4 regions of the Rhizobium sp. C104 genome follow, and region 3 is predicted to be linked to each of the others. Evidence: predicted binding sites of a transcription regulator. Region 3 holds the regulator's gene; each other region holds the start of a gene.
What was found. Region 3 encodes LexA, which represses DNA repair genes until DNA is damaged. Its sites were predicted from a motif close to TGTTCNNNNTGTGTTCNG; they were not measured.
Positions count from the first base shown of each region.

Region 1: the regulator LexA is predicted to act here: its motif matches at 3,721-3,738, upstream of MF410_RS03835 (ribonuclease).
Region 2: the regulator LexA is predicted to act here: its motif matches at 3,956-3,973, upstream of MF410_RS35510 (ImuA family protein).
Region 4: the regulator LexA is predicted to act here: its motif matches at 4,013-4,030, upstream of MF410_RS19650 (metallopeptidase family protein).

Region 1 is NZ_CP092348.1:557,437-562,410, reverse strand. Features, by position in the region: gene metF (methylenetetrahydrofolate reductase [NAD(P)H]) at 1-28, opposite strand, end outside; gene MF410_RS03845 (metalloregulator ArsR/SmtB family transcription factor) at 30-1,055, opposite strand; gene ettA (energy-dependent translational throttle protein EttA) at 1,218-2,867, opposite strand; gene MF410_RS03835 (ribonuclease) at 2,966-3,706, opposite strand; gene MF410_RS03830 (alpha/beta hydrolase) at 3,866-4,810, shown strand; gene MF410_RS03825 (DMT family transporter) at 4,828-4,974, shown strand, end outside.
Region 2 is NZ_CP092355.1:197,951-202,924, reverse strand. Features, by position in the region: gene MF410_RS35545 (SDR family oxidoreductase) at 1-4, shown strand, start outside; partial or broken gene MF410_RS35540 (ATP-dependent DNA ligase) at 22-155, shown strand; gene MF410_RS35535 (Hsp20 family protein) at 327-803, shown strand; gene MF410_RS35530 (DUF982 domain-containing protein) at 878-1,177, shown strand; gene MF410_RS35525 (hypothetical protein) at 1,187-1,465, shown strand; gene dinB (DNA polymerase IV) at 1,615-2,715, opposite strand; gene MF410_RS35515 (SOS response-associated peptidase) at 2,961-3,734, opposite strand; gene MF410_RS35510 (ImuA family protein) at 4,034-4,792, shown strand; gene MF410_RS35505 (DNA polymerase Y family protein) at 4,707-4,974, shown strand, end outside.
Region 3 is NZ_CP092348.1:1,555,927-1,560,900, reverse strand. Features, by position in the region: partial or broken gene MF410_RS08835 (ComEC/Rec2 family competence protein) at 1-561, shown strand, start outside; gene lexA (transcriptional repressor LexA) at 542-1,261, opposite strand; gene MF410_RS08825 (VOC family protein) at 1,458-2,351, shown strand; gene kdsA (3-deoxy-8-phosphooctulonate synthase) at 2,351-3,196, shown strand; gene eno (phosphopyruvate hydratase) at 3,338-4,612, shown strand; gene MF410_RS08810 (septum formation initiator family protein) at 4,748-4,974, shown strand, end outside.
Region 4 is NZ_CP092348.1:3,744,658-3,749,631, forward strand. Features, by position in the region: gene MF410_RS19620 (pyridoxal-phosphate dependent enzyme) at 1-472, shown strand, start outside; gene leuD (3-isopropylmalate dehydratase small subunit) at 533-1,141, opposite strand; gene MF410_RS19630 (glyoxalase/bleomycin resistance/extradiol dioxygenase family protein) at 1,275-1,694, opposite strand; gene MF410_RS19635 (hypothetical protein) at 1,805-2,038, opposite strand; gene MF410_RS19640 (CoA ester lyase) at 2,152-3,057, shown strand; gene MF410_RS19645 (DUF1737 domain-containing protein) at 3,057-3,263, shown strand; gene MF410_RS19650 (metallopeptidase family protein) at 3,451-3,888, opposite strand; partial or broken gene MF410_RS19655 (hypothetical protein) at 4,050-4,974, shown strand, end outside.

The DNA of each region.
Region 1 (4,974 bases), 1.0 Mb from region 3:
GGCCGCGTGCCTCGTTATTCAAAGCCATGTCATACTCTCCCGGCAAATGTAGGTTCGGCGCCTTCGCTTAGTTGCGAAGCCATCAAGCGCCTCGGATCGCGCGCGAGCCAGACGGTGACCGTCAACCCCTGCCCGCTTTGCTGACCCGGATGAAGGTCCACGACCTGCTCGACGTCGAGCCCGGCCCTGTGCAGCCAGTCGGATATCGCCTGGTGCGAAAAGCCGAGACGGACATGCGCATGCTCGTCGCGGAGATATTCGAGCGTGTGCGGCGCAAGGTCGATGACCACGAGCCGGCCACCCGGCCGGAGCATGCGCGCCGCTTCCGCGATCGCAATTTCCGGCTGGTCGAAGAAATGCAGCACCTGGTGGATCGTCACCAGATCGAAATCCTGGCCCTCGAACGGCAGGTTCAAGATATCGGCATGGCGCACGGTGGCCTTGGTGATGCGGGACTTATCGAGATTGGCGCGCGCCACGCTCAGCATGTCGCGGCTGGCATCGACGCCGATCGCCCGCCGGTAGAGCCCCGACAGCAGTTCGAGGATGCGGCCGGTGCCGGTGCCGAGATCGAGCAGCGAATCGATCGGCTGACTGCCGAGCAGCCGGATGACGGCGGCGTCGACCTCTTCATCGGCGGCATGCAGGCGGCGAAGCTCGTCCCACTCAGCGGCGTTGCGGCTGAAATAGGCCTGCGCCCGCTCGGCGCGCTGGCGCTTGACCTGCGACAGCCTTTCGCCGTCGCGAAGCACGGTCGGATCGTTCTCGGAGACATGCTTCAGTAATGCCCGCACCAGCATCGCCGCCTTGCCCTCCTGCTTGAGGCGGAAATAGGCCCAGGCGCCTTCCTGGTAGCGTTCGATCAGTTCGGCCTCGCCAAGCAGCTTCAGGTGGCGGGAGATGCGGGGCTGGGATTGGCCGAGAATTTCGGTAAGATCGGTTACCGTCAGGTCGCCGCTGTCGAGAAGCGCCAGAAGACGCAGGCGCGTGGGCTCGCCGGCCGCCTTCATGACGTCCACCAGCGCATCCAGTCCAAGCTTCAAGGGTTCGCTCATCTTCAGTCCAATCAAGATATAAAGATATCTTTATGTGATTTGGACGATGGTGACAAGCGGCATTTCGCGCTTGAGCGAAATTGCCTGCTCAAATTGCGACAGGCCAGACGTGAAAAAGCCCCGGTAGAAACCAGGGCTTCGTGACTGCAAAAACGGCTGCAATCAGCGCGTCAGGCGCTTATGGGCCTGGCTGCCCGGATTGAGGGCATCGGGACCAAGACGACGCACCTTGTCCTGCTCATAATCCTCGAAATTGCCTTCGAACCATTCGACATGGCCTTCGCCTTCGAAAGCCAGGATGTGCGTCGCCAGGCGGTCGAGGAACATGCGATCGTGGCTGATGATGATGGCGCATCCGGCAAACGCCTCAAGCGCGCTTTCGAGCGCACCCAGGGTTTCCGTATCGAGGTCGTTGGTCGGTTCGTCGAGCAGCAGCACGTTGCCGCCGGCCTTGAGCATTTTGGCAAGGTGAACGCGGTTGCGCTGGCCGCCCGAGAGATTGCCGACCTTCTGCTGCTGATCGCCACCCTTGAAGTTGAAGGCGCCGCAATAGGCTCTGGAGTTCATATCGAACTTGCCGAGCTTGATGACCTCGGCGCCGCCAGAGATTTCCTCCCAGACGGTCTTGCTGCCGTCGAGTGCGTCGCGGCTCTGGTCGACATAACCAAGATGGACGGTCTCACCGATGCGGATCGATCCCGCATCCGGCCTTTCCTGGCCGGTGATCATACGGAACAGCGTCGTCTTGCCGGCGCCGTTCGGGCCGATAATGCCGACGATGCCGCCCGGCGGCAGCTTGATCGACAGGTCGTTGATCAGCGTGCGGCCCTCGAAGCCCTTGGTGATGCCTTCCATCTCGATGACCACCTGTCCCAAGCGCTCGCTGACCGGGATGATGATCTGCGCATCGCCGGGACGCTGCTTTTCGGCCGCCTCCACCAGCTGTTCATAGGACTTGATACGCGCCTTGGACTTGGCCTGACGAGCCTTCGGGCTGGAGGCGATCCATTCCTGTTCGCGGCTGATCGCCTTCTGGCGGCCGGCCTCTTCCCGGTTTTCCTGCTGCATGCGCTTGGCCTTGGCGAGCAGGTAGGCCGAGTAATTGCCTTCGTAGGGAATGCCGCGGCCGCGGTCGAGTTCGAGGATCCAGCCGGTGACGTTGTCCAGGAAGTAGCGATCGTGGGTGATCATCATCACGGCGCCCGGATAGTCGCGCAGATGCTTTTCGAGCCAGGCGATCGTCTCGGCGTCCAGGTGGTTGGTCGGTTCGTCGAGTAGCAGCAGGTCCGGCTGCGACAGCAGCAGCCGGCAGAGCGCGATACGGCGGCGCTCGCCGCCGGACAGGCTGGTGACATCGGCGTCGCGCGGCGGGCAGCGCAAGGCTTCCATCGCCATCTCGACCTGGCTTTCCAGATCCCAGAGGTTCTGGCTGTCGATGATGTCTTGAAGCTTGGCTCCCTCTTCCGCCGTCTCGTCGGAATAGTTCATCATCAGTTCATTGTAGCGTTCGAGCACGGCCGTCTTCGAGGCAACGCCTTCCATGACGTTTTCGAACACCGTCTTGTTGGGATCGATATGCGGCTCCTGCTCGAGGTAGCCGACCGTCGCTCCTTCGGCGAGCCAGGCTTCGCCGGTATATTCCTTGTCCTGGCCGGCGATGATGCGCAGCACAGTGGATTTACCGGCGCCGTTTGGCCCGAGAATACCGATCTTGGCATCCGGGTAGAAGGAAAGGTGGATGTTCTCCAAGATCTTCTTGTTGCCATAGGCCTTGTTGAGGCCGGACATATGATAGATGAACTGACGTGCCATGCTGCGCTGCTCCGGGCGGGAAACTTCGATTGTGCCGCTATGTAGGCGAAACAGCGCCTTCGGGCAACGCCGAAACCCGGTTTACGCAGGATTTCCGGTCAGAAGCCCGCTGCGTCGACGACGCCCTCGTCGCAGCCGAACGTCGTTTTTCCCGCGCCCTGGATCAGATCGCCAAGCCCGGTGCTCTTCGCCGACGCCGCCCCGGCGGCTTCCGAAAGCCCGATGGTCAACCCGCTGATCATCTTGACATTGCCGGCCCGACGGCAGCTCATCTTGACGCGTTCGCCGGCACCCGGCCCGAAGCTCTTGTCGAAAGCCGCCTTGATCGCCTCAGCCTTGACCGGCTTGCCGATATTAGCGGCGAAGAGATCGCGCACGGCCGAGGTGTTGAGCGCGCCGACGAGGTGCACGCCGACGCCGAAATAATCCTCGGCGCTCATTTTCGTGCAGGTGCCGTGCTTTACCCATTCATGCCGTTCCAGGCCGGATTGTGTGCCGGGCATCGCCTTTGCCAGCGCCGCCTGCGTCTCGGCCGACAGCGTAACCGCCGGCAGCGTGTCCCACTTGCCGTCCTTGTCGGCCGCTTTCTGCTCGGCGCTCACGTCGCAATAATCCTGCCGCATCGGCCAGAGCCCGTGCAGCGAAAAATTCGTCGCATCGGCGCGCTCGACGGTCTGGCTTGCGCATTCGGCCTTCTTCTGGTTCGTCTGGCAAAAGGCCGGCTGCCAGCTCGCCGAAAGAATAAAACGGGTGCGCCCACTAGCCTCCTGCGCCACGGCGGCGCCAGCAAGAACCATCGATACGGCGAACGTCAAGGTACGCAACTGCATGCTGCTCATTTCAACCCCCAAAAAAGAACAATACAGGAACAAATAAGCACGAAGATCGAAGACCCGCAACCCTGAATCGCAGCAGGAACGCAATTTGTTATCGGATAAACCCGGAACCGATGTTGCTTTTGGGCGGTGATCTGGTCTGTTGCCGCAAGGAGGATCCCGATGTTTTCTGAAACACAAAGGCTCGCTTCGACGGGGGCGTCGCTCGCCTATCACCATGATGAGGCCGTCGGCCCGGCACGCGGCATCCTGTTGATATCGCACGGTCTCGCCGAACATTCGAAACGCTATCGCGCCTTTGCCGAGGCGATGGCGGCGCGCGGCTATCATGTTTATGCCCATGATCATCGCGGCCACGGCGAGACAACGGCGCCCGACGCGCCGGTCGGCCGCTTCGCCCGGCGAGGCGGCGTCGACAGGGTGATCGGCGACGTCCTTGCCATGCGCGCTCACGCGGCCATGCGCCATCCCGGCCTGCCGGTAATCCTCTTCGGCCATTCGATGGGGGGCCTGATCGCCCTTAATGCCGCCGTCACGGCGCCGGCCGATTTTAACGCCGTCGCCGTCTGGAATTCGAATTTCGCCGTCGGCCTTGCCGGCCGCGCCGCCCAGGCGATCCTGCTTGCCGAACGCATGCTGAAGGGCTCCGACGTGCCGAGCGGCCTGTTGCCGAAGCTCACCTTCACCGCCTGGGGGAAATCGATTGCGGGCCGCCGCACCGAGTTCGACTGGCTGTCGCGCCTTCCCGGTGAAGTCGACAAATATGTCGCCGATCCGCTCTGCGGCTTCGACGCCTCGGTCTCGCTCTGGCTCGATCTCTTCGAAATGACGTTTCGCGCCCCGCAGAAGCTCCATCTGGATCGGCTGCCGCGCGACCTGCCGATCCATCTGGTAGGCGGCGGAGAAGACCCGGCGACCGAGCGCGGAAAAGCCGTGCTCTGGCTGTCAAACCATTTGAAAGCCTGCGGCTTCTCTCGTATCAGCACTGAGATATATCAGGACATGCGGCACGAAACGCTGAACGAGATCGGCGCGGATGCTGCAACCGCCGCCTTTGCGGACTGGTGCGACGAGGCCCTCGCCAGATTCCAAACGGCAAGATCCTGAGCCAGAGAGATTCCGTCATGAGCAGCACCTCCGCCCGCCCCGTTTCCTCAGCCTCCGAGGTGACGACAGGGCTCGCGCTGATGTTTCTTTCGGTGATGTTTTCGCCGCTGATCGATATTTTCGCCAAGCTTGCCGTCGTCACCATCCCCTCCGCCGAGGTTACC
Region 2 (4,974 bases), on a different replicon from region 3:
TTGATGGGATCGTCTTCACAGGTTGTCTTCGCCCAGCCGACGCTGATTGCCGAGATCGAATTCCAGGGCTGGACCGACGATGGCAATCTCCGGCACGCATACTAAAAGGCTTGCGCGAAGTTCAGGATAATGCCGCAGTTTATGCGCTTGACTGAGCCGATGGCCGGGTGAAGAAACCGCGTCAAATTTTTTCTACTGCTGCTCTTGAATCCAAATATGCCAAAAACCAAATCGATTGCCGCCAGCCGCTAAAGAAGGGCTGGCCTTGCTGGAGGCACCGTCTTTCGGCGCTTCCGTACCCATGTTGCTTCAAGGAGGATATGGCTATGGCAACATCTTACGACTACGCACCTCTGTTCCGCTCCAGCGTCGGCTTCGACCGGGTTTTCAATCTTCTGGAAAACGCCCAGCGCGCCCGGTCGATCAGCGACTGGCCGCCCTATGACATTGTCAAGACCGGTGACGACACCTATCGGATCTCGATCGCGGTCGCGGGCTTCACCCAGGACGAACTCGACATCACCTTCCAATCCAATCTACTGATGGTCACGGGCAAGAAGCAGGAAGCGGCTGCCGAGGGCTACCTACATCGCGGCATTGCCGGCCGGCCGTTCGACCACCGGTTCGAACTCGCCGACCACGTCAGAGTGAACGGGGCTGATCTGAGCAATGGCCTCCTGTCGATCGATCTGGTTCGCGAGATCCCGGAGGCACTGAAGCCGCGCAGGATCTCCATCCAGACCGAGCCCGCTCTGGTGCCTTCGGCCGCCCCGGCGCAGATCGAAGCGCAGAAGGCGGCTTGACCCGCATTGACCGCAGAACAAGGGCGCCGTGACTACGGCGCCCATCAACATTCCGGGTTGGGAAGGAGAGAGCGATGAAACCCGATATGTTTAGACAGCCTGTTTCCATTCTCGTCGGCCTTGGTTTCCCAGCAGAGGTTCGCTGCGTCATGGATGCCTACCGGCATCTTTCCGAATGGCCGACATCACTCAGGGACAGCACGCATGCGATTGCCCTGAAGGCCTGCAGTGCGGCACTGCGTGGCGAGATTGAAGCGGAAACCGCGCGTGGTCTGTTTGCGGCCTTCGCCGAGAAACATGATCTGCTGGCGCCGGAAACCAATATGATCGCGGCCTCACGCCTGCGGCGTGACCGGGATCCACAGGTACAGTGAGGTGGTTCGATGACGCACGACATGTTGCAGCAGGCGGCCAGCAACGCGAGGGCGATGGGACCAGCGGTCTTGCTTCAGGGTATGCAGCTTCAGCGGCCAATCGACGTGGTGAGAGCGCCGGCTCTTTCCGTCGATGATAAGCGAACGATCCTCGCGGCCTGGGCCTCCGACTTTTACGCTATCGATTCGAAGCCGGCCCTCCGGCAGGTGCCGGGAATGCCAGAGCCGATTTCGATCGATGAGGTACAGTCCGCGCTGAAAGAACTCGATCGGCGCTATGGTATCTGACGGACTGCGCGTTCAAGCGGCCTGCTTCGACGATTTGGCGAGCCGCTTGATCGCCTGTTCGAGGGAACGCTGTCCATCGAAATAATCCTGCCAGGCGCCGCCGCACCTCCCCCGCGGCAGACTTTTTCGTTTTCGGAGGCTTGTTCCTGCTACAGGTTGAGATCGAGTTGCGGCTTCCCCTCGGTCGCGGCGTTGGTCTGATCGTTGGTCAGCGACGAGAGCGTGACGCCCAGCAGGCGCACGGACAGCTTGAAGGGATAGACGGTTGCCAGAAGTCCGGATGCCGTGTCGAACACGTCAGTAACGCTTGCGAACGGGATTGTGCCAGTCCGACTGCGCGTCGCCTGGGTGAAGTCCGAGTATTTGACCTTCACGGTTACCGTCTTACCGCTAATTCCCTGCGCCTCGCAGTAGCGCCAGACCTTCTCGGCAAGCGGTTTTAGCTCAGCCGTTGCGTGTTCGAGATCATCGATATCCTCGGCGAATGTGTCTTCGGCTCCCACCGATTTGCGGATGCGGTCAGGCCGGACCTGGCGCTCGTCAATGCCACGGGCGATGCCGTAGAAATAGGGTCCCGACTTGCCGAAATGCTCCTGCAGGAAGATGAGCGACTTTGATTTCAGATCGAGCCCGGTCTCAATCCCGTATTTACGCATGCGCTCGGCGGTGGCCGGCCCGACGCCATGGAATTTCTTGACGGGCAGGGTCTCGACAAAGGCTGGCCCATTCTTCGGCGTGATGACGGCCTGGCCGCTGGGCTTGTTCAAATCGCTGGCCATCTTTGCGAGGAACTTGTTGTAGGAGATGCCGGCCGAAGCGTTGAGCCCGGTGACCTGCTTGATCTTGGCGCGGATCTCCTGGGCAATCTCGGTGGCGATTTCCATGCCCTTCAAATTCTCGGTGACATCGAGGTAGGCTTCGTCCAGCGATAGGGGCTCGATCAGCGGCGTATATTCGGCGAAAATTTCGCGGATTTGCCGGGAAACTTCCTTATAGACGTCGAAGCGCGGCGGCACGAAAATCAGGTCTGGACATTTCCGTTTTGCGGTGACCGACGGCATGGCCGAATGGACACCATAGGCTCGCGCCTCATAGCTTGCGGCGGCCACCACGCCCCGCGCTGCGGATCCGCCGACGGCGAGTGGCTTGCCACGAAGTTCCGGGTTATCACGCTGCTCGACCGACGCGTAAAAGGCATCCATGTCCACATGGACGATTTTTCGGATCGGCGTTGGCGTCATATCGTTCATGGCGGTTTCTGCAAAAAAGCTACAGGCTCGGTGTCCCCTTTGCAGGCCTTGCCCGAAACAAAGAGAGAACATAGCAGTCTTCGCGGCGATATCAACACGCGTTTTCCCGAAGCAGGGCTGCGAATCGATCACTTCGTCTTAAGCCCGCACTTGCTGACAATCTCAAGCAGGCCAAGGTCGACAAGTTGGACCACACAAGTGATTATGCACCGATGTGGATCGAGTTGCATTAGACCGGTCCAGATTCAGAAAAGGCTCGGCTGCGCGACCGGTTCTCCGGCCTTTGTTACGATCGTCGAGCCGTAAGGCTCCCGGGATACTACGATCAGCGCGTCGTTGGGCAACGGACGGGCAAGCGCTTTGGCCTCGTCCCATGGCGCGCGCATCCAGACATCGGTCTCTTCTTTGGTCAGCAGAAGAACCGGCATGGCTCTCCCGTGGATGGGCTTCACAAGGTCATTCGCATCCGTCGTCAGAAAACTATAGAGATCATCGGTCGTCAGCCCGTCCTTGACCTTCCGCACGCTCGTCCATTGCGGCACATGGACGCCCGCAAAGAACATCAGAGGCTTGCTTTCATCGCGTGCGAACCAGGCGTTTGGAGTCCTGCCGCCCTCTTCCTTGGCGGCTGGATCGGGCTCCGCGAAGCTGGTCACAGCGACAAGGCAGCGATGCTCGACACCAAACCAACGCTTCCAGTGCGGGAAATTGAGAGTGCGGACATTCGTGGTGCCGCCATCCACCTGATCACGCAGCAAGGCCTCGAAGTCGACGTCCTTACCCTTGGCTCGCAGTTTTTTGGCCTTCTTCTCAGCTTCTTTCTTGAGAGCGAATAGCGGGGAGGGCAGACCCCAGCGCGCATGCACCAGCTGCTTTCTTCCGTCGGCCGTATTGCGCAGGATCGGCCCGATCTGATCCGGGTTCATTTGGTACGCTGGCATGAGGTTGATCATGCTCTCGGCGTCCTGAGCCCACTTGGCAACCCAATCCTTGTCTTCCATGCGGTACAGATTGCACATGGGCAGTGGCCGCTCCCGTGAACACTGCGAGCATCGTAACCGATGGAATTGCGAAATGCCAACCGGCCGATAGTAAGTTGCGAATCCGACGAAATTTATTTCCGCTTCGACCAAATCGCCGCAATTGGCGCATGGCCATGATTCGCAAAGCGAATCTCTTGGTTTCCTGAAAGTTGAGAGATAATATTCCTATTCTCGGTTGCTTGACTCTTCGAGCGCGTCGGAACAGATAGAGAACATCTGCATTTGAACGACATGAAGTCGAAACTCCAACACGGCCTTCAAGGGACGCGTGAATGATGACTGCTGCCCGCAACAGGGTAATTACCGATCTACGCGACCGTATCGCCTCGCTCGAGGGCGGATCGACGAGAAAGGTCGGCTGCCTTGCTTTTGGGGTTTCCGAAATTGACGCAGTGCTTCCAGGCGGCGGTCTGGCCTATGGCGCCCTACACGAGTTTGCCGGTGGCGGGTCCGGAACGGTCGATGGTGCGGCCGCTGCCCTCTGTGTGGCGGGGATCGCTGCGCGAACCAAGGGGCAGATCCTTTGGTGCATGACGCGTCCAGACCTGTTTTTCCCGGCCCTGGCTTTGGCGGGTCTTCATTCCGATCGCGTGGTCTTTGCCGAGGCCGATAGGGAAGAGGATGTCCTGGCGACCATGGAGGAAGGTCTTGGCTACGGTGGCCTGGGCGCCGTGGTTGGCGAGCTCGTCCGTCTTCCGATGACCGCCTCGCGCCGGCTTCAGCTTGCGGCCGAGAAGACCGGAACGATGGGGCTGGTCGTGCGACGATGGCGACGCCAGACCGAGGCATCGGATTTTGGTCAGCCGACGGCGTCGACATCAAGGTGGCGCGTCAGCGTACTGCCATCGGAAGAGCTACCGGTTCCAGGCGTTGGGCGGCCGCGATGGCTCCTGGAGCTGATGAGAGTGAAAGCGGGTGAGTGCGCAGAGTTTATTGTAGGAGCGTGCGATGCCACGGGTCGTATCCATTTATCTACCGGATCTCGCGATCGACAGGATCAGGCGGGCCGATGGCGTGGGAATGCTCACCGCTGAGCGGTCACTTGTCGTCGTCGCGAAGAGTGGTTCCAAACGCTGGATCGCGGCGGCTGATGAAACAGCCCGATCGGCGGGCCTTCATATTGGCATGCCGGCCGCGAAGGCGCAGGCCATCGTCCAGGGCCTGCAGATGGTCGACGCCGATCCGATCGCCGACACTGCGGCCCTCGAACGCCTCA
Region 3 (4,974 bases):
GGCAATGGCTTCCAATCGTGAAAACCCGCCGGATTTCATCTTCGACCAGTGGCAAAGAGCGCTGGTCCTGCCGACGCATCACCCGCCGAAGATGCTGGGTGGCCCCGCTATCCCGCCGGAGGGGAAGACCGACGCGTCAGGCTTTCCCGCGAGCAACAGAATGAAGCAAGGACAGCGATGCGGGGGGCCGCCGCGGGCGGTGAAACAAACCGCTTCTCCTGCGTCAAAAAGGCCTGGTGCATATCAAGGCTTGGCAATGGCCGTGTGGTAAGCATCATCGACAATGCCGCTTATCTCGGCCCGGCCTGCGATGCAGCCGATATCGTCGTGACGCCGGTCCGCCTGCGTTTCAACAGCTGCCGCTCAGGCGCGACGCTCTTCACCGGTGAGACGCTGCGCAAGACCGGTTCCCTCGAGCTGCGCTTCGCAGATACCGGCCTGGAGGTCGCAACCGCATTCGAAACGCTGTCGCGGCCATGGATGCGCCAGCGCGCCTATGACTGGCGCAGCAACAGTTTTACCGAATCCGGCCTGTCCAGTGTCAGTGATAGCGGCGAATGAGGCCGACGAGCTTGCCCTGCACCTTGACGCGGTCGGGCCCAAAGATCCGGGTCTCGTAAGCCGGGTTGGCCGCCTCAAGCGCGATCGAGGCGCCCTTGCGGCGGAAGCGCTTCAGCGTCGCTTCCTCGTCATCGACGAGGGCAACGACGATGTCGCCGGGGCTTGCGGTGCTGCCGTTGCGGATGATCACCGTGTCGCCGTCGAAGATGCCGGCGTCGATCATCGAATCGCCCTTCACCTCGAGCGCATAATGTTCACCGGAGCCGAGCATGTCGGCGGGAACGACGATGTCGTGGGTATTGTTCTGGATTGCCGAGATCGGAACACCGGCAGCGATTCGGCCCATGACCGGCACCGAGACCGAGTTGCCGTTGTCGGCGACGGGTTTTACAGGCGCGGGGGCGGCGACCGGCTGGGGCTTGCCGAGGCTGCCTTCGATGACGCTCGGCGAAAAGCCGCGCCGGGGCTGGATGCTGGGACTATAGGCTTCGGGAAGCTTGATGACCTCGAGCGCCCTGGCGCGGTTCGGTAGGCGGCGAATGAAACCGCGTTCTTCGAGCGCTGTAATCAGGCGATGAATGCCGGATTTGGAGGCCAGATCCAGGGCATCCTTCATCTCGTCGAAAGATGGCGGAACGCCGGATTCCTTCATGCGCTCATGAATGAAAAGGAGAAGCTCCTGTTGTTTGCGCGTGAGCATCGGCGTGTGACCCCTGATTGAAACAAATCCAGAACAGACACTATATGTTCCATATGTGTTCTGCAAGTAGCTAAATTTCCGTAAAACTTGCCGCCAACTCTTTGAGATTTTTATTTTCATTCGCCGGATTGGCACACATGTCTTGCATTGGGGGTGGTGCTGTCGCACATCTCTTATCGTTTGAGGGAGGGATATGATGAACGAGCGTTCCGCCAAACCGCACCCGCTGGATCATGTCGTGCTGCCCGTCGTCAATATCGATCTGGCCCGCGAGCGGCTCGGCAAGCTCGGCTTCACGGTTGCCGCCGATGCCCGCCATCCCTTCGGAACGGAGAATGCCTGTGTCTTCTTCGCCGACAAGACCTATCTGGAGCCGCTCGGTATCGCCAGCGTCGAGGAGAGCGAGGCCTCGGCGCGGCAAGGGAATGTCTTCACCGCCCGCAACCGGGCCTTCCGCTTCCGTTGCGGCGATGAGGGGCTTTCGGCGGTGGTTTTCGGCACCGAGGATGCCGGCCACGATCATCGGCACTTCGCTGCCGGCGGATCGAGCGCCGGCGAGATGCTGGAGTTCAGCCGGCCAATGAAGATGCCGGACGGTTCCGAAAGCGTCGGCAGCTTCAAACTGGCCTTTGCAGCGGATCTGCGTGCGCCGGACTTCTTTCTCTTTACCTGCCAGCGCATCAATCCATTGCCCGCCGACCGCGGCGCGCTGGAGACACATGCCAATGGCGTGACCGGCATCGCCGAGATCGCGCTGTGCGCGCCTGATGCCGCGACCTACGCCGGTTTCGTCAGCCTTGCCATGGCGCAGTCGGCGGTCGAGAAAACCGGTTTTGGCGCCAATATCGCGGCGCCGAATGCGAAAATCAGCCTGATGACGCCGGAGGGGCTGGAGGCCTATTTCGAGGTTGCCGTCTTATCCGCCGACCGCGGCCTGCGCGGCCGGGCCATCCTCTTCACCGTCGCCGATCTTGCCGTGACAGAAGCGCATTTGGCTGCTAACGGAGTGACCTACACGCGCAAGAACAATCGCATTCTGGTGAAGCCGGCGCCCGGGCAGGGCACGCTTTTCGCCTTCGAGGAAAGATGATGAGCACTGATACGAATTCGGAAGTCAGGATCGGCGAGGGCGCAGGCCAGGTCACCTTTTCCAATACCGGCCGCCTGTCGCTGATTGCCGGCCCCTGCCAGATGGAGAGCCGCGACCACGCTTTCATGGTTGCCGGCACGCTCAAGGAGCTCTGCGCCAAGCTCGGCATCGGCCTCGTCTACAAGAGCTCCTTCGACAAGGCGAACCGCACCTCGCTGTCGGCCGAGCGCGGCATCGGGCTTGAAAAAGGCATGCAGGTCTTCGCCGATCTCAAGAAGGAATTCGGCTTTCCGGTTCTCACCGACGTTCATACCGCCGAGCAATGCGCCGAAGTGGCGAGGGTGGTCGATGTCCTGCAGATCCCGGCCTTCCTCTGCCGTCAGACCGACCTTCTGATCGCCGCCGCCGAGACCGGCCGTGCCGTCAATGTCAAGAAGGGCCAGTTCCTCGCCCCCTGGGACATGAAGAACGTCCTGAAGAAGCTCAACGCCAGCGGCAATCCTAACGTGCTGCTCTGCGAACGCGGCGCCTCCTTCGGCTACAACACGCTGGTTTCCGACATGCGCTCGCTGCCTATCATGGCGTCGATGGGCGCGCCCGTTATCTTCGATGCGACCCATTCCGTGGCGCAGCCGGGCGGGCAGGGCGATTCCTCCGGCGGTCAGCGGGAATTCGTGGAAACGCTGGCGCGCGCAGCGGTGGCGACCGGCATTGCCGGCGTCTTCGTCGAAACCCACCAGGACCCCGACAACGCACCGTCCGACGGCCCGAACATGGTCTATCTGAAGGACATGCCGCGGCTTCTGGAAAAGCTGCTGGCCTTTGACGCTGTCGCCAAGGGCTGACAGTCAAAAGCCTGACATGTTCGTGCTATAGCGACGATCGGACATGCAGGTCGAGGGTGCCGCAATGTGCCATTGTAATTTGCACGCCTTCGATTATGACAGGCTTCGAACGATTGATCACCCACCGAGCAGGAAGAACCCATGACTGCAATCACCGATATCATCGCCCGCGAGATTCTCGATAGCCGTGGCAACCCCACCGTCGAAGTCGATGTCTATCTCGAAGACGGCAGCATGGGCCGCGCGGCCGTTCCCTCGGGCGCTTCGACCGGCGCCCATGAGGCGGTCGAGCTGCGCGACGGCGGCAAGCGCTACCTCGGCAAGGGCGTGCAGAAAGCGGTCGATGCGGCCAATACCGAGATCTTCGACGCGATCGGCGGCATCGATGCCGAAAACCAGATCCAGATCGACAACATCATGATCGAGCTCGACGGCACGCCGAACAAGTCGCGCCTCGGCGCCAACGCTATCCTCGGTGTGTCGCTGGCCGTGGCTAAGGCTGCTGCCCAGGCCTCCGGCCTGCCGCTCTATCGCTACGTCGGCGGCGCTTCCGCGAGCCTGCTTCCGGTGCCGATGATGAACATCATCAACGGCGGCGCCCATGCCGACAATCCGATCGATTTCCAGGAATTCATGATCCTGCCGGTCGGCGCCGATACGATCGCCGAAGCCGTGCGTATGGGTTCGGAAGTCTTCCACACGCTCCGCAAGGAACTGGCCGCCCAGGGCCACAACACCAATGTCGGCGATGAAGGCGGTTTCGCACCGGGCCTGAAGAGCGCTTCGGAAGCCCTCGATTTCATCGTCAAGTCGGTCGAGAAAGCCGGCTACAGGCCGGGTGAGGACATCTACCTCGGTCTCGATTGCGCCTCGACGGAGTTCTTCAAGGACGGCAAATACGTCCTCGAAGGTGAAGGCCGCACGCTCGAATCGGGCGCCATGGCCGAATATCTGGCCGAACTTGCCGCCAAGTACCCGATCATCTCGATCGAGGACGGCATGGCTGAAGACGACTGGGACGGCTGGAAGACGCTGACCGACCTCACAGGCAAGAAGACCCAGCTCGTCGGCGACGATCTCTTCGTCACCAACTCCGCCCGTCTTCGCGACGGCATCCGCATGGGTGTCGCCAACTCGATCCTCGTCAAGGTCAACCAGATCGGTTCGCTGACGGAAACGCTCGACGCCGTCAACACGGCGCATAAGGCTGCCTACACAGCCGTCATGTCGCACCGCTCCGGCGAAACCGAAGATTCGACCATCGCCGATCTCGCTGTCGCCACCAACTGCGGCCAGATCAAGACCGGCTCGCTGTCCCGTTCGGACCGTCTTGCCAAGTACAACCAACTGATCCGCATCGAGGAAGGCCTCGGCCCCCAGGCCCAGTATGCCGGCCGCTCGATCATTCGCGGCTGATCGGATCTGCTTTCGATAATTTGACCCGCGCCCTCCCGGCGCGGGTTTTTTGTTGGCCGTTTTTACGGTCAACGAACGGTTAATCTCTGGGCGTTATGCTGAACGAATTGGTAATGCGTTCAAGAGCATGCGTGTATGTGGACAAAGCATCATAAGAAGAGAAAATTCGGCCGCTTCGTCATTCCTGCCATGACGGTCGCCTTCCTCTCCTATTTCGGCTATCATTGCATTCACGGCGATTACGGCCTGCGCGCAACGGAGACGTTCGAGCACCAGCGCGTCGCGCGTGAAAAAGAGCTTGCGATCTTGAAGGCGAAGCGCGAACATCTGGAAAATGAGGTCGCGCTTCTGAGTGATGGCTC
Region 4 (4,974 bases), 2.2 Mb from region 3:
TGCAAAATTCGATTGCGTCGTCACCAGCGTCGGCGGCGGCGGGCTGCTTGCCGGTATTGTCGAGGGGTTGAAGCGCAATGGGCTTGCCGATGTGCCTGTCATTGCCGTCGAAACCGAAGGGGCGGCCTCGCTGAACGCCAGCCTCAAGGCGAATGAACGTATCACCCTGCCCGCCATCACCTCGATTGCCACGTCGCTCGGCGCGCGGCAGGTGGCGCAGCATGTCTTCGACTTGCCGAAACAGCATCCGATCGAAAGTGTTCTCGTCAGCGACGCCGATGCGGTTGCCGCCTGTCTGAAATTTGCCGATGCGCAGCGCATTCTGGTCGAGCCGGCCTGCGGTGCAGCACTTGCCGTTGCCGATGTGCATGCCGAGCTGTTTGCCCGCTTTGACAATCCGCTGATCGAAGTCTGCGGCGGCATCGGCGTATCGCTCGAAAAGCTGCGGCTCTGGAAAGAGAAGTTTCTCTGACCTGATATCAAAGAAAAAGCCGGGCGAAGGCCCGGCTTGATCGATCACCAGTTGGATGGCTTAAGCAGCCCAGGGGTGCGAAGCGGCGTTCTTCTTTTCGAAGCTGTCGATCGCCTTGCCCTTTTCCAGCGTCAGGCCGATGTCGTCGAGGCCGTTCAGCAGGCAGTGGCGCTTGAACTCGTCGAGATCGAACTTGATCGAGCCGCCATCGGGACCGGTGATCTCGAGATTCTCAAGGTCGACGGTCAGGATGGCGTTGGAGCCGCGCGAGGCGTCGTCCATCAGCTTGTCGAGATTTTCCTGGCTGACCTTGATCGGCAGGATGCCGTTCTTGAAACAGTTGTTGTAGAAAATATCGGCGAAGCTGGTGGAGATCACGCAGCGGATGCCGAAATCGAGCAATGCCCAGGGAGCGTGCTCGCGCGAGGAACCGCAGCCGAAATTGTCGCCGGCGACCAGGATTTTGGCGTCGCGATAGGCCGGCTTGTTCAGCACGAAATCCGGATTTTCGGAGCCGTCTTCATTATAACGGGCTTCAGCGAAAAGGCCGGTGCCGAGGCCAGTGCGCTTGATGGTCTTCAGATAATCCTTCGGAATGATCATGTCGGTGTCGATGTTGACGACCGGCAGTGGCGCAGCAACGCCCGTGAGCTTCACGAATTTATCCATGACCCATGCTCCATTTCAGCAAATCTACTTTCTGAATTTGCATCTAGTCCAGTTTTCCGCCGAAATGAAGGAGAATCTTTGGAAAAGGCAGCCACGCGACGTTTCGCGCGGCCTGCCCTCTGCGTATGTGCCGTTACTTGGTCGGTGCGTTCAGGCCCCAGACGACACCGAACGGGTCGCGAAGCTGGCCGTAGCGGTCGCCCCAGAACATCAGTTCGACCGGCATGACGACTTCGGCGCCGGCAGCGACGGCGCGATCCCACCAGAAATCGATATCGTCGATAACCAGCTGGATAGCGAAGCCTTCATGGCCTTTGAAGGGATGGCCGTATTCGGGATAGGCATCCGACAGCATGAGGGAGCTGCCGTTGATGTAGAGATGCACATGCATCGTCCGGCCACTCTCGTCGACCGGTACGATATAGGCTTCTTCGGCGCCGAAAGCTTTTTTGTAGAATTCCGCGGCTTTCACAGCACCGCCGACCGTCAGATAGGGCAGCAGGCCATTCTTGACCGGCGGCATCTTGACCGGATTGTTTTCCGTCGCATCCATGCTCTTCCTCCATTCGTTTTGAAGCGCCGGCAGAATGCTCGGCTGCTTCTAAGACGTATGATGGAAGCATGATGCGACAGTGTCAGTCAGGTTTTTTAAGCGTGAGCCGTTCAGAGATCGATGATCGTGCCGCGGCCGTCGTTCCAGATGCGCATTTCGCGTTGGCCATTGTTTGCCTTGGCGCGCACCGGAGCGGGCTTCATCTTCATCGATAGCGCACGTCCGACCATCAGCACGGTCAGGATACCGCCGACGGCAAGCGTCACCGAGAAGGTGAAAAGCAGCATGGCCACGAAAACGGTGGCGCCGGCAAGCATGAAGAAGATGGAGCGAATGTTCTGCATGGGTTTTAGACCTTTCTTCGGAAAGGAATGTGGTCCTTCTTTTTCCTCTCTGCAAGGCAAGCATGGCTTTTTGTTGTCTTGCCGGGCTTTGCGAAGCTTGGCACTAATGATCGATGAGCCAAACCATCCCTCGCCGTTCGTTAAATCTGCGCCGCTCGGTGCTGAGCGTGCCCTCCATTAATCTCCGGGCGCTCGAAAAAAGCCATTCGCTTGATTGCGATACGGTTATTTTCGATCTGGAGGATTCCGTCTCGCCCGAGAAGAAGGGGCAAGCGCGGGAAAATCTGCGCGCCTTTTTTGCCGGCCCGCCGCTTGAGGGCAGGGAGAGGATCATCCGCATCAATTCTTTGTCATCCGAATTCGGGCCGGCGGACCTGGATCTGGTCAAGGCGCTTTTGCCCGACGCCGTTCTGCTTCCCAAGGTCGACGGACCTCGGGATATCACCGATATGGGCGATCTGCTCGCCGATTCAGATGCGCCGGAGGAACTGCGCATCTGGGCGATGATCGAGACGCCGCGCGGCGTGCTGAATGCTGGAGCGATCGCCGAATCCGGCCGCACGCCGGGCTCGCGGCTCGATTGCCTCGTCGTCGGGCTCAATGATCTGCGCAAGGAAACAGGCGTCCTGCCGCAGCCGGGACGAACCTATCTCGTGCCGTGGCTGATGCAGGTCGTCCTGGCGGTCAGCGCCTACGGGCTCGATGCGATCGACAGCGTCTTCAACGACTTCAGGGACGAGCAGGGGTTCGATGCCGAATGCCTGCAGGGCCGGGCCATGGGTTTTGCCGGCAAGATGCTGATCCATCCGACCCAGATCGAGGCCGCCAATCGGCATTTCGGCCCGGATCCGGCAGCGATTGCGGAGGCGGAGGCGATCATCGCTGCCTTTGCCGATCCGGCTTCCCAGGGGCTGAATGTCATCAATTCAGGCGGGCGGATGATCGAGCGGCTGCATCTTGTCCAAGCCGAAGCTCTGGTTCATAAAGCTCGCCTGATTTCTGCAAGAAAGCCCGCCTGATGAAACTCTACCGCTTCCTGACCGGTCCCGACGATGCTTCCTTCTGCCACAAGGTCACCGCCGCCCTCAACAAGGGCTGGTCGCTGGAGGGCTCGCCGACCTATGCCTTCAATGCCGCAACCGGCGCGATGCAGTGCGGCCAGGCCGTCGTCAAGACGGTCGAAGGCAAGGATTACCATCCCGAGATAAAGCTCTCCGAGCAATAACGCGTCCTGCCGGAAGCACGGCTTCAGCTCTTTGTTTGTGCACGTCGTTATCCCGGAACCGCTGCACACTTTCCGGGCGACATGTATTACAGCGCCGCGCGTCTTCAGACGCGCAAAGGACGCTGTAACAGTTTGAATCTACGCATCGTGCTATCCGAAAATCGATTCCGATTTTGGGGCCGATGCGCTAGCGCTCGGCGGCTTCCTCGGCGCTTGCCTCGATCCGCTCCATATCGTCGTCGCTCAGCCCGAAATGGTGGCCGATCTCGTGGATCAGGACGTGGGTGATGATATCGCCGAGCGTCTCGTCGTTCTCGGCCCAGTAATCGAGAATGGGGCGCCGGTAGAGGCGGATGCGGTTCGGCATCTCGCCGGTTTCCAGCGTGAAACGTTCGGAAATACCCCTGCCCTCGAAAAGACCGAGAAGATCGAAAGGGGTTTCCAGCGCCATGTCCTCGAAAACATCGTCATCGGGGAAATCTTCGATCTCGATCGTAAGGTTGGTCGTCAGCTGGCGAAACTCATCCGGCAGATGGCTATAGGCCTCCATGGCCAGCGACTCGAAGGTGCTGATCGTCGGCGCATGGCGGTCCCGCCAATCATCGCTCTGGTCTATGCGGGCCATGAATATTCCTTCCTTTGCGGGCCCATATAGAACCTTTATCGCCGATTTTCGAGTGCGGAATCAAAGGCAGGAATAAATTCATAGAAAATGGCCGTTGACTCTTCATTAGCTCTCTGGAATCTATAAGAACATAACAGGAACAATACGGATTGGAGAACGCCATGGCGCAGCACGCCCTGGCGCGCGAGCGGCTTTTTGCGCTCCGCGAAACCATCGCCAAACTGGAGGGGAAGCCCGCGCCGGCGCTTGCGGCAGCGGAGCGGGAAGCCTTGGCAGAGGGGGAAAGACAGCTCGGAGATGCAGTCTGCCGCCGCTGGCGTTTGGGGTGGAGTGTCTTGACGAGGCGCTGGAAGGCGGCCTGCCCCTCGATGCGATCACCGAATTCCGCTCCGCTCTGTCGCGTGATGCCGGTGCGGCAAGCGGGCTGGCGATGGCTGTCGCCGCGCGACTGCAGAAGCAGGAAGCAGATGCCGGCAGGCTTCTGCCGTTGCTCTGGATCGGCGATGCCGTCGGCACGCTGGAGGCCGGTCGTCCCTATGCTCCCGGGCTGCGGGATTTCGGGCTGAGCCCGGAGCGGTTTCTCCATGCGGCGCCGCGCAAGCTGGACGAGGCGCTCTGGCTGGTGGAAACCGCGTTGGAAAGCGCTGCCTTCTCGGCCGTCATCTTCGAAGTGCGCGGCAATCCCGCCCATTTCGGCCTGACCGAAAGCCGCAGGCTCAGTCTTCGGGCGCGTGCTGCCCGCCGTCCGCTCTTTCTTGTCCGCCAGGCCGGGGCGGAGGAGGCAAGCAGTGCGGCCTTCCGTCTGCATGTCGAACCGGGTCCATCCGCTCTGCGGCCGTTGCCGGGGGAATCGAAGCTTTCCGGCAGCATCGGCAATCCGATTTTCCGTCTCACGCTGGAGAAGGGCCGTAATCCGGCCCCGCTCTGCTTTTTTCTGGAGTGGAACCCCCATGAACGCGAATTTCTCCCTCTCGCCGAGCCAAACCTCGTTCGTCCTCCAGGCGAGCCGTCAGCGTATTCTGGCGCTCAGCTTTCCGCATCTGCCAACGGACCGCATCGCCCGCAGGCGATGGGGGCTCTCCTGGC